4 regions of the Streptomyces sp. NPDC039609 genome follow, and region 2 is predicted to be linked to each of the others. Evidence: riboswitches for the same ligand, from Rfam matches in the RefSeq annotation. Region 2 holds a riboswitch; each other region holds the start of a gene.
The links. A riboswitch is a leader RNA that binds a small molecule or an ion and turns the genes downstream of it on or off. The one in region 2 is predicted to bind cobalamin.

Region 1 (3,522 bases), on a different contig from region 2:
GTCGATGATGACCTCGCGGGAGATCGCGGACTTCGCCGTCGATGCCGTGCTGGACGATCTGCGGCCGTCCGGGCCGGTCCTCGCCCTGGTGAACGGCATGGGCGCCACCCCGTTGCTCGAACTGTACGGCTTCAACGCCGAGGTTCAACGAGTCCTGACCGAACGTGCGGTGCCGGTCGCCCGCACCCTGGTCGGGAACTACGTCACCTCCCTCGACATGGCCGGCTGTTCGGTGACTTTGTGCGAGGCCGACGAAGAGATACTGCGACTGTGGGACGCGCCCGTGCAGACGCCCGCCCTGCGCTGGGGCCGGTGAGCGGAGTGTCCGAAGTCGACGAGTTCGACGCCGCGTTCTTCCTGCGCTGGCTGACCATCGCCGCGGCCGCCGTCGAACGCGAGGCCGATCGCCTCACCGAGCTCGACTCGGCGATCGGCGACGCCGACCACGGGGCCAATCTGAAGCGGGGGTTCGGCGCCGTGACGGATGCGCTGGAGAAGGATCCGCCCACGACGCCGGGCGCCGTACTCGCCGCTGCCGGGCGCCAGTTGATCTCCACCGTCGGCGGCGCGTCCGGGCCGCTGTACGGGACGCTGCTGCGCCGGACGGGCAAGAGTCTCGGCGAGGCTGCGGCGGTGACGCGACAGGAGCTGGCGGTGGCGCTCACCGCGGGAGTCGCTGCGGTCGCCCAGCTCGGCGGTGCGCAGGTCGGTGACAAGACGATGCTGGACGCCCTCGTTCCGGCAACCGAGGGGCTCGGCGAGTCCTTCGCGGCCGCCCTGGACGCGGCCGAGCGGGGCGCCCTCGCGACCGTACCCCTCCAGGCGCGCAAGGGCAGGGCGAGCTATCTGGGCGAGCGCTCCATCGGGCACCAGGACCCCGGGGCCACCTCGTCCGCGCTGCTGATCGCCGCCCTCGCCGAGGCGGCGGCCGAGTGACCGCGCAGGTCGGAATCGTCCTCGTCTCGCACAGCGCGGAGGTGGCCGACGCCGTCGTCGCACTGGCCCAGGGTCTCGCGGGCGGCGGAGCGACCGCGCCGATCGCCCCCGCGGGCGGCAGACCGGACGGCGGCCTCGGCACCAGCTCCCAGCTGATCGTCGGGGCGGCGCAGGAGGTCGACCGGGGTGCCGGTGTGGCGCTGCTCGTCGATCTCGGCAGCGCCGTGCTCACGGTCAAAGCGCTCCTCGCCGAGGAGGACGAGCTGCCGGAGGGGGCACGGCTCGTGGACGCCCCGTTCGTCGAGGGCGCCGTCGCCGCCCTCGTCACGGCGAGCGCGGGCGGGGATCTGGACGCCGTGGTGGCCGCGGCCTCGGAGGCCTACACGTATCGAAAGGAGTGAGAGGGGGGCGCGCGCGAGATCTGTCACACACCGTCCGGAAGGGCCTCCGTGTTGTGATGTACCTGGTCAACCCACTACTGTCACAGCGCCTTGGTGTACGGGAAACCGGTGCGGTACCGGTGCGGCCCTCGCCACTGTGATCGGGAAGTCCGGCTCCATCCCTCCGGGGAAGCCACTGGACCACCGCGGGAGACCGCGGCGGTTTGGGAAGGCGGAGTCGCGGCGGCATGACCCGTCAGCCAGGAGACCGGCCAAGGTGCGTTGTCCATCCACGAGGTGCTGGAGAGGGTCTCCCAACCATGCATATAGCCGAGGGGTATCTGCCCCCTGTGCACGCGGCCGCCTGGGGCGTCGCGTCCGCTCCCTTCGTTGTCCACGGTGTTCGCGCGCTGACCCGTGAGGTCAAGGCCAACCCCGAGTCCACCCTGCTGCTCGGTGCGTCCGGTGCGTTCACATTCGTCCTGTCCGCGCTCAAGATTCCGTCGGTGACGGGCAGTTGCTCGCACCCCACCGGTACGGGGCTCGGCGCGATCCTGTTCCGGCCGCCCGTGATGGCGGTCCTGGGCACGATCACGCTGCTCTTCCAGGCGTTGCTGCTCGCCCACGGCGGGCTCACGACGCTCGGTGCCAACGTCTTCTCGATGGCCATCGTCGGCCCATGGGCCGGCTTCGGTACGTACTGGCTGCTGCGCCGGTCCAACGTGCCGCTGATGGTGAGCGTGTTCTTCGGCGCGTTCGTCGCCGACATCTCCACCTACTGCGTCACCAGCGTGCAGCTCGCGCTGGCCTTCCCGGACCCGGGCAGCGGTGTGCTCGGCGCGCTGGCCAAGTTCGGGGGGATCTTCGCCGTGACCCAGCTCCCGCTCGCCGTCAGCGAGGGGCTGCTCACGGTGCTCGTGATGCGGCTGCTCACGCAGTCCAGCAAGGGGGACCTGACCCGCCTCGGCGTCCTGCTCCCGTCCCGGAAGAAGAACGAGAACGCGGAGGCGAGCGCCTGATGAGCCGGAACGCGAAGATCAACACCCTGCTGCTGCTCGTCGTCGCGGCTCTGGCGGTGTTCCCGCTGGTGCTCGGGCTCGGCGACCACAAGGAGGAGCCGTTCACCGGGGCCGACGCCGAGGCGGAGACGGCGATCACGGAGATCGCTCCCGACTACGAGCCGTGGTTCAGCCCGCTGTACGAGCCGCCGTCCGGCGAGGTCGAGTCGGCGCTGTTCTCGCTCCAGGCGGCGCTCGGCGCCGGCGTGCTGGCGTACTACTTCGGCGTGCACAGGGGCCGCAAGCAGGGTGAGGCCCGTGCCGAGGCGAAGGCGCTGCGGTCGGCGTCCGGCGACGAGTAGGCGCCGATGCTGCCGATCGACGCGGCGGCGCACAGCAGTCGCTGGCGCCGCCGTCACCCCTGCGAGAAAGCGGTGCTCGGGTTCGGTCTGACGCTCTGCGCGGTCTGTCTGCCGCCCTGGCCGGGCGCCGTGCTCGTCGCGGCGGCCACGCTCACCGTGCTCCTCGGTCCTGCCGGGGTGCCGGGGCGCCAGCTGTGGCGGGCGTTCCGGATCCCGCTGGGGTTCTGTGTGACGGGCGCGATCCCGCTCCTGTTCGAGGTCGGTGGTGCACGGGGGCTCGTCGCCCTCGCGCCGGACGGACCGGTGCACGCGGGCGAGTTGCTGTTGCGTACCTCGGCCGCGTCCCTGGGCGTGCTGCTGTTCGCGTTCACCACGCCCGTCTCGGACGTGCTGCCGCGTCTCGTACGGGCCGGGGTGCCGGCTCCCGTGGTGGACGTGGCGCTCGTGATGTACCGGATCAGCTTCCTGCTCCTGGACGCCATATCCAAGATCCGGCAGGCGCAGGCGGCGCGGCTCGGGCTCACCACGCGGGCGGCGACGTGGCGCTCCCTCGCGGGGCTCGGTGCGACCGCGTTCGTGCGCGCCTTCGACCGGGCGCAGCGCCTTCAGACGGGGCTCGCCGGGCGGGGGTACGACGGGACCTTGCGGGTCCTGGTGCCCCAGGCGGCGGTGTCGACCCGCTTCCTCGCGTCGACGGCCGGCCTCCTGGCCGGTCTCGTCACGCTCACTCTCGTACTGGAAAGGTCCCTGCCGTGAGCCCAGCACCTCCTGTCGTGGAACTGGTGAAGGCCACGTTCGCCTACGAGGACGGGCCGGTCGTCCTCGACGGCATCGACTTCGCCGTGC
Region 2 (3,522 bases):
TGCCGGGCAGCCACTCCAGGTTGCCGTGCTTGCCGAGGTGGACCATCGCGTCCGCCCCGAAGCCGCCGTCCTCGGCGCGCGCCGCGATCCAGCGGTAGGCGGCCAGATAGTGGTGGGACGGCGGGAGATCGGGGTCGTGATAGATCGCGATCGGGTTCTCGCCGAAGCCGCGCGGCGGCTGGATGAGGATCAGCAGGTTCCCGCGCCGCAGGGCGGCGAGGACGATGTCACCCTCGGGGTTACGGGACCGGTCCAGGAACATCTCGCCGGGCGCCGGGCCCCAGTGCTCCTCGACCGCCTCGCGCAGCTCGGCCGGGAGCTGCGCGTACCAGCGCTTGTAGTCGGCCGCCGGGATGCGAACCGGGTTCTTCGCCAGCTGCTCCTCGGTGAGCCAGTCCTGGTCGTGGCCGCCGGCCTCGATCAGGGCGTAGATCAGCTCGTCGCCGTCGCCGGAGACCAGGCCGGGGATCTCCTCGACCGGACCGAAGTCGTAGCCCTCCTCCCGCAGGCGCCGCAGCAGCGCGACGGCGGAGGCGGGGGTGTCGAGGCCGACCGCGTTGCCGATCCGGGAGTGCTTCGTCGGGTACGCGGAGAGGACGAGCGCAAGCTTCTTCTCGGCGTTCGGGATATGGCGCAGACGGGCGTGGCGGACCGCGATCCCGGCGACGCGGGCCGCGCGCTCGGTGTCGGCGACGTAGGCGGGCAGCCCGTCCTCGTCGATCTCCTTGAAGGAGAACGGGACGGTGATGAGCCGGCCGTCGAACTCGGGGACGGCGACCTGGCTCGCGGCGTCCAGCGGGGAGAGACCCTCGTCGTTCTCCTCCCAGGCCGAGCGCGAGCCGGTGAGGCAGAGCGCCTGGAGGATCGGTACGTCGAGGGCGGCGAGCGCGCCCGCGTCCCAGGCCTCCTCGTCGCCGCCGGCCTGCGCCTCGGCGGGCTTGGTGCCGCCGGCCGCGAGGACGGTGGTGATGATCGCGTCGGCGCCCCGCAGGCGGTCGAGCAGCTCCGGCTCGGGGGCGCGCAGGGACGCGACGTACAGCGGCAGGGCCTGGGCACCGGCGTCCTCGATGGCCTCGCAGAGGGTGCCGATGAAGGCGGTGTTCCCGCTCATGTGGTGGGCGCGGTAGTAGAGCACGGCGACCGTCGGGCCGTCGGTCGTCCGGGGCGTGCGCTCCAGCGGGCCCCAGGTCGGCGCGGCGGCCGGGGCGTCGAAGCCGTGGCCGGTGAGCAGCACGGTGTCGGAGAGGAAGCGGGCCAGCTGCTCCAGGTTGGCCGGGCCGCCGTGCGCGAGGTAGGCGTGGGCCTCGGTGGCGACACCGACCGGGACGGTGGAGGTCTCCATGAGCTGGGCGTCGGGGGCCTGTTCGCCGGAGAGTACGACCAGCGGCTTCTCCGCCGCACGCAGGGCCTGCAGGCCCTCCTCCCAGGCGCGCAGACCGCCGAGAAGACGGACGACGACGAGGTCGGAGCCGTCGAGGAGCCCGGGCAGGTCGTCCAGGGCGAGGCGGGAGGGGTTGGCGAACCGGTACTCGACGGGGCCGCCGGCCGCGCGGGCGCTGAGCAGGTCGGTGTCGGAGTGCGACAGCAACAGAATTCGCATGCGTGCGCAGGCCTTCCTCGGGGTTGTCCGCGCCCCGGGTGGTCGTATGGACGGCGGGAGTTCCTGACTCACCCGGCCGCTGGTGCGACCTGGCTCACAGTGGCGGGACCGCGCCGGATTCTCACCGGGCTTCCTCCCCGGGGTCCTGGGACCCCATGCCGTCTGCATAGTAGATCGTGCTCACGACGGGCAGGGGTCGTCCCCAGGGGTCGCCCCGATCCACGTGGGTATGCTCGCCGCCATGCCGCCCACCCCGCCCACAACGCCCAACCGGGGCGAACCTCTCATACGGGACCGTGGCGATGCCTGCCCCGGCGCGCTGCGCCTGCACCCCGCCGACGACGGCGGCCTGGCCCGACTGCGCCTGCCCGCAGGCTTGTTGACGTCTCGCCAGGTCCAGGTCCTGGCGTCGGCGGCGGAGTCGCTGGGCGACGGCCGGGTCACGGTCACATCCCGGGGGAACGTGGAGCTGCGCGGCCTCGGCGAGGGCTGCGGGGTCGATCTGGCGGAGCGGCTGACGGAGGCGGGCCTGCTGCCCTCGGCCACCCACGAACGCGTCCGCAACATCGTCGCCTCCCCGACCGCGGGACTGGACGGACTCGGCCACGCGGACGTGCAGTTGTGGGCCCGTGAGCTGGACACCCTGCTCTGCGCGACCCCCTGGACGGCGGCCCTCTCGGGCCGCTTCCTCTTCGTCCTGGACGACGGCCGCGGAGACGTGGCGGGGCTGGGCGGAGATGTGACCTTGATCGCAGGAGCGCCGTCGGCGGCCGGCGACCGGTGGACGGGTGGGAGCGCGTCACCCGGCGGGACCGGAGCCTCGGTGGGCGGCAGTCCGTCGCCCGGCGAGACAGACACCTTCGCGACCGGCAGTCCGTCGCCCGGCGGGAGCGGAGCCTCGGTGGGCGAGAGCCCGTCGCCCGGCGAGACAGACGCCCCCGCGGCCGGTCGTCCGTCCCCCGGCGGGACCGGAGCCTCCGCGGCCGGTCGTCCGTCCCCCGGCGGGACCGGAGCCTCCGCGGGCGAGAGCCCGACGCCCGGCGAGACAGACACCTTCGCGGGCGGCTGCGAAGGCCCGGCCCCGCGCGCGGCCGACGCCCTGCTGTACGTCGGCGGGCAGGCGTTCCGCGTCGCGGGCGCCGACGCCCCGCGCGCGGCGCTCGCCGCGACCGACGCGTTCCTGCGGGCCGCACAGGCCGCCGGGAACGGGGCATGGCGTGTAAAGGAGCTGCCGAACGCGGGCGCGCCGGACACGGAGGCCGTCGACGCCGCCGGAGTGACAGCCATGCCGGACACCGGGACTCCCAGCGCCGGAACAGCCGCCGCGCCGGATGCCGGAACCTGCCTCCTCGACCTCGCCGCCGCGCTCGCACGGGCCGGGGTCGACGCCCGGCCCGTCGTCCCCGCGCCGCCGCTGCCGCACGGCGCGCCGCCCGCGCCCGGGCCCCTCGGCGGGAACGCACTGCACGTGCTCGCGCCGCTCGGACGGCTGACGGCCACCCAGCTGCGGGCGCTGCTGCCCGCCGACGAGGTGCGGCTCACGCCCTGGCGCGGGGCCGTCGTCGTCGGGGCCTCCCGAACGCGGCTGCCCGAGCTGGAGGCAGCCGGGCTGATCACCGACCCCCAATCCCCCTGGGTCGGCGTCGGCGCCTGCACCGGGCGCCCCGGCTGCGCCAAGTCCCTCGCCGACGTCCGGGCGGACGCCGTACCCGGCACTCCGGGCCTCCCCGTCCACTTCTCGGGGTGCGAGCGCCGGTGCGGCCACCCCCAAGGCGCCCCCGGCAGCTGGGTCGACGTCCTCGCCACCGCCGAGGGCACCTACCTCGTGGACGGCCGCCCCACCCCCCGTACCTCCCTGACCGAAGCAGTCGCAACGGCCCGCACAACGAGATGAGCGAGAACGACACGATGTTCGCCTACGA
Region 3 (3,522 bases), on a different contig from region 2:
ATCCGTCACGCGAGACGACGAAGTTCTGGACCCTCAGCAGCTGCTCCACGCGCTTCCTCCTGTGTCGTCGACAACGACGAGGATAGGGCGGTGGTGGATACAGGGAGGTAATCACGCGAAAGGGATTTTTCCGCCTGCCCTGAGGTGTGCCTTCGGTCTCCCTCGGGTCCCCCTTGAACGATCAAAGGAAGGCCGGGTTAGCATATGAGCGCCGCCTAGCTCGAAAGATAAACCTGTGACTGTCAATGACGACTCGTTCACCAACTGGAAGATCCGCGAGGAGATCGCGGAGTCGATGATCCCGATCATCGGGAAGCTGCACCGGGAGCGGGACGTCACCGTCCTTCTCCACAGCCGCTCCCTGGTGAACAAGTCGGTGGTCAGCATCCTGAAGACCCACCGGTTCGCCCGGCAGATCGACGGTGAGGAGCTGTCGGTCACCGAGACGCTGCCGTTCCTGCAGGCGCTCACCGCGCTGGATCTCGGGCCTTCCCAGATCGACATCGGCATGCTCGCCGCGGAGTACAAGACGGACGACCGCGGTCTCTCGGTCGAGCAGTTCACCGCCGAGGCCGTCGCCGGTGCCACGGGTGCCAACAAGATCGAGTGCCGCGAGGGGCGCGACGTCGTCCTCTACGGCTTCGGTCGCATCGGCCGCCTCGTCGCCCGCCTGCTCATCGAGAAGGCCGGCTCCGGCAACGGTCTGCGCCTGCGCGCGATCGTCGTCCGCGGGGGCGGTGACCAGGATCTGGTCAAGCGCGCCTCGTTGCTGCGCCGCGACTCCATCCACGGCCAGTTCCAAGGCACCATCACCGTGGACGAGGCGAACAGCACGATCGTCGCCAACGGCAACGCGATCAAGGTGATCTACGCCAACGACCCCTCCGAGGTCGACTACACGGCGTACGGCATCAAGGACGCCATCCTCATCGACAACACGGGCAAGTGGCGCGACCGCGAAGGGCTCTCGAAGCACCTGCGTCCCGGCATCGACAAGGTCGTCCTGACCGCCCCGGGCAAGGGCGACGTCCCGAACATCGTGCACGGCGTCAACCACGACACGGTGAAGCCGGACGAGCGCATCCTCTCCTGCGCCTCCTGCACCACCAACGCGATCGTCCCGCCGCTCAAGGCGATGGATGACGAGTACGGCGTGCTGCGCGGTCACGTGGAGACCGTCCACTCGTTCACCAACGACCAGAACCTGCTGGACAACTACCACAAGGCCGACCGTCGTGGCCGCTCCGCGCCGCTGAACATGGTCATCACCGAGACCGGTGCCGCCTCCGCCGTCGCCAAGGCGCTGCCGGACCTCAAGGCGCCGATCACCGGCAGCTCGATCCGCGTCCCCGTCCCGGACGTCTCGATCGCGATCCTGAGCCTGCGCCTGGGCCGCGAGACCACCCGCGAGGAGGTCCTCGACTACCTCCGTGACGTCTCGCTGCACTCGCCGCTGAAGCGCCAGATCGACTTCACCACCGCGCCCGACGCCGTCTCCATGGACTTCGTCGGCTCGCGTCACGCCTCGATCGTCGACGCCGGTGCCACCAAGGTCGACGGTGACAACGCGATCCTCTACCTCTGGTACGACAACGAGTTCGGCTACTCGTGCCAGGTCATCCGCGTCGTCCAGCACGTGTCCGGCGTCGAGTACCCGACGTACCCGGTGCCCGTGGTCTGACCTCGGCGGTCCGGCCCGTCCGGGTCCCGGTGAACGGGGCGGCGGTGGAGCGGTGCGGCAGATCCCGAAAGGGATCGCGCACCCTCCCACCGCCGCCCCGTCGGCGTTCTGGTAGCTTGCGGTAGCCAGTCGAACTCACGTGCGTGACGTACGCGAGTCAGGGAATCCGGTGCGAATCCGGAGCTGACGCGCAGCGGTGAGGGCGACGGGCGGGGCACGAAGCCACTGGACCGGGAAGCCGGTCCGGGAAGGCGCCCCGCCCGGATGACCCCGAGTCCGAAGACCTGCTGGCGGATCCGTACGAAACGGGCCCCGCGCATGGGCCCTCTACGCCGAGGATGCACCGTGCCTCTCGCCCGCACCCCCCTTCCCTTCGCCCTGCTCGCGTCCGGGGCCCTGCTCCTCACCGGCTGCGGCGGCGCCGGCGACGGGACGGGGTCCGCGCCGTCCGCCTCCGCGCGGACGCTCGAGAACTGCGGCCGCTCCGTGAAGCTCCCGCCCGGCGGGCCGCGCCGGGCCGTCTCCCTGAACCAGGGCACCACCGAGATCATGCTGTCCCTCGGTCTCCAGGACCGGATGGTGGGGACCGCCACCTGGACCGACCCGGTGATGAAGGGGCTGGAGAAGGCCGCCTCCGACGTCCCGAGGCTGGCGGAGAACAACCCCTCCTTCGAGAAGGTGCTGGACACCGAACCCGACTTCGTCGCCGCCTCCTTCGGCTCCACCCTCGGCAAGGGCGGCGTCGCCACCCGCGAGCAGTTCGAGCAGCTCGGCGTCGCCACCTACCTCTCCCCGTCCGACTGCGTGGGCAAGGACAACAGCGGTGGAGGCGACGGCAAGCGCACCACGCCGCTCGCCATGGACACCGTCTACGGCGAAGTCCGCGACCTGGCACGGGTGTTCGGCGTCGAGGAGCGCGGCGAACAGCTCGTCGCCCGGCTCAAGGACCGGGTGGCGAAGGCCACCGCAGGACTCGATGTCGCCGACGTCAGCGTCCTCTACTGGTTCTCCGACGCCAAGTCCCCCTACATGGCGGGATGTTGCGGAGCCCCCGGCGTCATCACCCGGGAGACCGGCACCAAGAACGTCTTCGACGACACCACCGAGGAATGGCCCCAGATCGGCTGGGAGTCGGTCGCCGACCGGAACCCCGATCTCCTGGTGATCGGCGACCTCACCCGCAAGGCACAGTCCGGGGAGAGCGCCGCCAAGAAGATCGAGTTCCTGGAGTCCGACCCGGTCACCAAGAACATGGACGCGGTACGCCACAAGCGGTACGTGCTCCTCAGCGGACAGGCCATGAACCCGACCATCCGCACCGTCGAGGGCATCGAACAGGTCGCCGCCGCCCTGCGCGCGCACGGCCTCACGAAGTGACCGCCGCCCTGCTGCGCATCGCGGCCGGCTGCACGGCACTCGTCCTCTCCCTGGCCGTGGCGATCACCATCGGACCGGCGGACATCGGCGTCGGCGACGTGGCGTCCGTCGTCGCCTCCCACTTCGGCGGCGACCCTTCCGGGATCGGCCCGATCCGGGACGGCATCATCTGGAACCTGCGGCTGCCCCGCACCCTCCTCGCCGCCGTGTGCGGCGCCGGCCTCGCCCTCTGCGGCGCCGTGATGCAGTCCCTGCTGCGCAATCCGCTGGCCGACCCCTTCGTCCTCGGCGTCTCCTCCGGTGCCTCGACCGGAGCGGTCGTCGTGGTCGTTCTAGGCGTCGGCGGGGGAGCGCTCTCGATATCCGCCGGAGCCTTCGCGGGCGCCGTGTGCTCCTTCGCCGCGATGCTTCTGCTCAGCCACACGCTCGGCGGCACGACCGACCGGGTCGTCCTCTCCGGCGTC
Region 4 (3,522 bases), on a different contig from region 2:
TCGGGCCAGTTGAGCTCGACGTCGTAGTGGTCGGGGTGCAGCACACCGCGCGCCGTGCGGGTCTTGTCCCAGGCCGGCAGCGGCCCGTTGCGCTCGGCGAGGTCGGCGGACGCCTCGTACGCGGCGAGCATGATCCGCTCGGCGATACGGGTGGACAGCGCGCGTGCCTCGGGGGAGTCGAACGGCAGCTTCAGCTGGAAGAAGACGTCCTGGAGACCCATCGCGCCCAGGCCCACCGGGCGCCAGCGGGCGTTGGAGTTGCCGGCCTGCTCGGTCGGGTAGAAGTTGATGTCCACGACCCGGTCGAGGAACGTGACGGCCGTACGGACGGTCGCGTCGAGCCGCTCCCAGTCGATGGAGCCGTTCAGGACGAAGGCGCCGAGGTTGACCGAGCCCAGGTTGCAGACGGCCGTCTCCCCGTCGTCCGTGACCTCCAGGATCTCCGTGCAGAGGTTGGAGGAGTGGACCGTGTGGCCCGGCTCGGCCGTCTGGTTGGCCGTACGGTTCGAGGCGTCCTTGAACGTCATCCAGCCGTTGCCGGTCTGGGCCAGGGTCCGCATCATCCGGCCGTACAGGTCACGGGCCGGCATGGTCTTGCGGGCCAGGCCCTTCGCCTCGGCGGCCCGGTACGCGGCGTCGAACTCCTCGCCCCACAGGTCGACCAGCTCGGGCACGTCGGCCGGGGAGAACAGCGACCAGTCGGCGTCCGCGTTGACCCGGCGCATGAACTCGTCCGGGATCCAGTGCGCGAGGTTCAGGTTGTGCGTACGCCGGGCGTCCTCACCGGTGTTGTCGCGCAGCTCCAGGAACTCCTCGATGTCCGCGTGCCAGGTCTCCAGGTAGACCGCGGCCGCGCCCTTGCGCCGGCCGCCCTGGTTCACGGCGGCGACGGAGGCGTCGAGCGTCTTCAGGAACGGCACGATGCCGTTGGAGTGCCCGTTGGTGCCGCGGATCAGCGAACCGCGGGCGCGGATGCGGGAGTACGAGAGCCCGATGCCGCCGGCGTGCTTCGACAGACGCGCGACCTGGTGGTAGCGGTCGTAGATCGAGTCCAGCTCGTCCAGCGGGGAGTCCAGCAGATAGCAGGAGGACATCTGCGGGTGGCGGGTGCCGGAGTTGAAGAGCGTGGGGGAGGAGGGCAGGTAGTCGAGCCGGCTCATCATCCCGTACAGCGCCGCGACCTCGTCCAGCGCGCGGGTGGAGTCGTCCTCGGCCAGGCCGCAGGCGACGCGCAGCATGAAGTGCTGCGGGGTCTCGATCACCTTGCGGGTGATCGGGTGGCGCAGCAGGTAGCGGGAGAAGAGGGTGCGCAGACCGAAGTAGCCGAAGCGGTCGTCGGCGTCCGCGTCGATGAGCGTGTCGAGCCGCTCGGCGTGCAGCCGGACGAACTCGGCGGTGCGGTCGGCGATCAGGCCCTCGTGGTGACCGACGGCGACCGAGGCGGAGAAGGAGTACGCGCCCTGTCCGGCCGCCTCGTCGGCGATGGTGATGGTCAGGAGCCGGGCGGCGAGCCGGGAGTACGCGGGGTCCTCGGCGATCAGACCGGCGGCCGCCTCCGTGGCCAGCTCGCGCAGCTCGGCCTCGTCCGAACCGGCGTTGCGGCCACGCAGCGCGGCGGCGGCGACCTTGCCGGGGTCGGTGTCGGGGAGATCGGCGGTGAGGTCGGTCAGGGTCCGCAGAAGTACGGTCCCGGGTCCGTCGCTCTCGATCGCTGCGGCCGGATCGGCGGGCGCGATGGTCACGTGGGGGCTCTCCCTCGCTCGGCTCGGGGCCGGCGGGGGAAGGCGGGCGGCGGCGCGCCCGTACGCAGGGCAGCGCCGCGCCGCGGCCCACTCCGCGAGGCCCGGACGTCTGTGCACCCGGAACGGAAGGACCGGGCGCGCTGTCCGCAGGTCTTCGGACTCGGCCGGCGTGCAAGCACACAGAAACCACACCGTTGCGGGACAGTTCCGGATTTGCACCGGATTCCCCTGCGAGGACAGCGAGCATGAGCATACATGTGGGGGGCGCTCCTCGAAGCACCCCCCACATGTTGTGTCGTTGGCGGCTCAGAGCTCCAGGCCGTACGTGTACAGGGGATCCATGTCGGCGAGCGGTTTCCAGTCCCGTTCTGGGGTACGGACGAAGCCCATCCGCTCGTAGATCCGGTGCGCGGAGGCCATGGTCGACTGGGTGGAGAGCACCAGTCGCCGGCATCCCGGGGTCTCCCTGGCCCGCTCCACACAGAACCGTACGAGCGCCTCGCCGACACCCCGGCCCCGCGCGCCCTTCGCCACGGCGAGCATCCGGAACTCGGCCTCGCCCTCGCCCGCGATGTCGGCCCACTCCCCGCCGCCCATGGCGAAGGTCACGCCGCCGAGCACCGTCCCGGCGCGGTCCACCGCCACCAGTACCTCCGCCTCGGCGTCCCGCCTGGCCACGTCCCGCAGCACATGCAGATAGGAGTCGTCCTCGCCGAAGTCGAGGTGTCCGTCGTCGAGAAAGGCGCGCGCGGTGACCTCGCCGAGGGCCTCGTACTCCTCGGGCCGTACCGCCCTGATGGTGAAGTCCATGGGGTGAAGTCTGCCTCGGGGACACGGCGAAGGGCCCGGGGTCTCCTCTCGGAGACCCCGGGCCCTCGCGCGGACCGGAACGGTCAGTGACCGGCGCCGACCTTGGGCAGCGGCTTCACGCCCGAGTCGCCCGCGTCCGCCGTGTAGTCCGACGGAGACGTCTCGTCGACGCCCTCGGGGGCTTTGACGGCCTTCAGGACGAAGGTGAGGACGACGGTGACGATCACGTTGATCACGAAGGCGGTGAGGCCGATGTAGCCGATCTCGCCGATGCCCGGGATCTCGGCGGACGAGCCGCCGAAGTGCTTCTGGGTCGGGCTGGCCACGCCGTACGCCGCCGCCGTGCCGTAGACCATGCCGACGGCCCAGCCGGCGAGCAGCGCCCAGCGGTGGAACCAGCGGGTGAACAGACCGCCGACCAGCGCCGGGAGGGTCTGCAGGATCCAGATGCCACCGAGCAGCTGGAAGTTGATCGCCACCGTCTTGTCCATGGTGAGGACGAAGGCGAGCGCGCCGACCTTCACCAGGAGCGACACCAGCTTGGACACCTTGGTCTCCTGCTCCGGCGTGGCGTCCGGCTTCAGGAAGTCCTTGTAGATGTTGCGGGTGAAGAGGTTGGCGGCGGCGATCGACATGATCGCGGCCGGCACCAGCGCGCCGATGCCGATGGCGGCGAAGGCCACGCCGGCGAACCAGTCGGGGAACATGTTCTCGAACAGCTGCGGGATCGCGAGCTGACCGTTGGTCACCTTCACGCCGGCGGCGATCGCCATGAAGCCGAGCAGCGCCAGCAGGCCCAGCATCAGCGAGTACAGCGGCAGGATCGTGGTGTTGCGGCGGATCACGTCACGGCTGCGCGAGGAGAGCGTCGCCGTGATCGAGTGCGGGTACATGAAGAGCGCGAGCGCGGAGCCGAGCGCGAGCGTCGCGTAGCCCCACTGGCCCATCTCGCCCGGCACCAGCGCACCGC

Region 1: it holds a riboswitch for cobalamin, as region 2 does, so the genes downstream of both, ACZ561_RS02345 (energy-coupling factor ABC transporter permease) here and cobN (cobaltochelatase subunit CobN) in region 2, are expected to answer to the same signal.
Region 3: it holds a riboswitch for cobalamin, as region 2 does, so the genes downstream of both, ACZ561_RS01335 (ABC transporter substrate-binding protein) here and cobN (cobaltochelatase subunit CobN) in region 2, are expected to answer to the same signal.
Region 4: it holds a riboswitch for cobalamin, as region 2 does, so the genes downstream of both, ACZ561_RS31390 (ribonucleoside-diphosphate reductase subunit alpha) here and cobN (cobaltochelatase subunit CobN) in region 2, are expected to answer to the same signal.

What each region holds. Positions count from the first base shown of each region.
Region 1 covers NZ_JBVIUJ010000001.1:521,922-525,443, reverse strand. Annotated here, with positions in the region: gene dhaK (dihydroxyacetone kinase subunit DhaK) at 1-316, shown strand, start outside; gene dhaL (dihydroxyacetone kinase subunit DhaL) at 313-936, shown strand; gene ACZ561_RS02350 (PTS-dependent dihydroxyacetone kinase phosphotransferase subunit DhaM) at 933-1,337, shown strand; cobalamin riboswitch at 1,412-1,607, shown strand; gene ACZ561_RS02345 (energy-coupling factor ABC transporter permease) at 1,637-2,335, shown strand; gene ACZ561_RS02340 (energy-coupling factor ABC transporter substrate-binding protein) at 2,335-2,676, shown strand; gene cbiQ (cobalt ECF transporter T component CbiQ) at 2,683-3,432, shown strand; gene ACZ561_RS02330 (ATP-binding cassette domain-containing protein) at 3,429-3,522, shown strand, end outside.
Region 2 covers NZ_JBVIUJ010000007.1:268,637-272,158, reverse strand. Annotated here, with positions in the region: gene cobN (cobaltochelatase subunit CobN) at 1-1,600, opposite strand, end outside; cobalamin riboswitch at 1,636-1,778, opposite strand; gene ACZ561_RS22390 (cobalamin biosynthesis protein CobG) at 1,842-3,494, shown strand; gene ACZ561_RS22385 (precorrin-8X methylmutase) at 3,491-3,522, shown strand, end outside.
Region 3 covers NZ_JBVIUJ010000001.1:284,688-288,209, forward strand. Annotated here, with positions in the region: gene ACZ561_RS01325 (dihydrofolate reductase family protein) at 1-49, opposite strand, end outside; gene ACZ561_RS01330 (glyceraldehyde-3-phosphate dehydrogenase) at 236-1,681, shown strand; cobalamin riboswitch at 1,791-1,987, shown strand; gene ACZ561_RS01335 (ABC transporter substrate-binding protein) at 2,000-3,058, shown strand; gene ACZ561_RS01340 (FecCD family ABC transporter permease) at 3,055-3,522, shown strand, end outside.
Region 4 covers NZ_JBVIUJ010000012.1:204,966-208,487, forward strand. Annotated here, with positions in the region: gene ACZ561_RS31390 (ribonucleoside-diphosphate reductase subunit alpha) at 1-1,742, opposite strand, end outside; cobalamin riboswitch at 1,871-1,995, opposite strand; gene ACZ561_RS31395 (GNAT family N-acetyltransferase) at 2,049-2,552, opposite strand; gene mctP (monocarboxylate uptake permease MctP) at 2,636-3,522, opposite strand, start outside.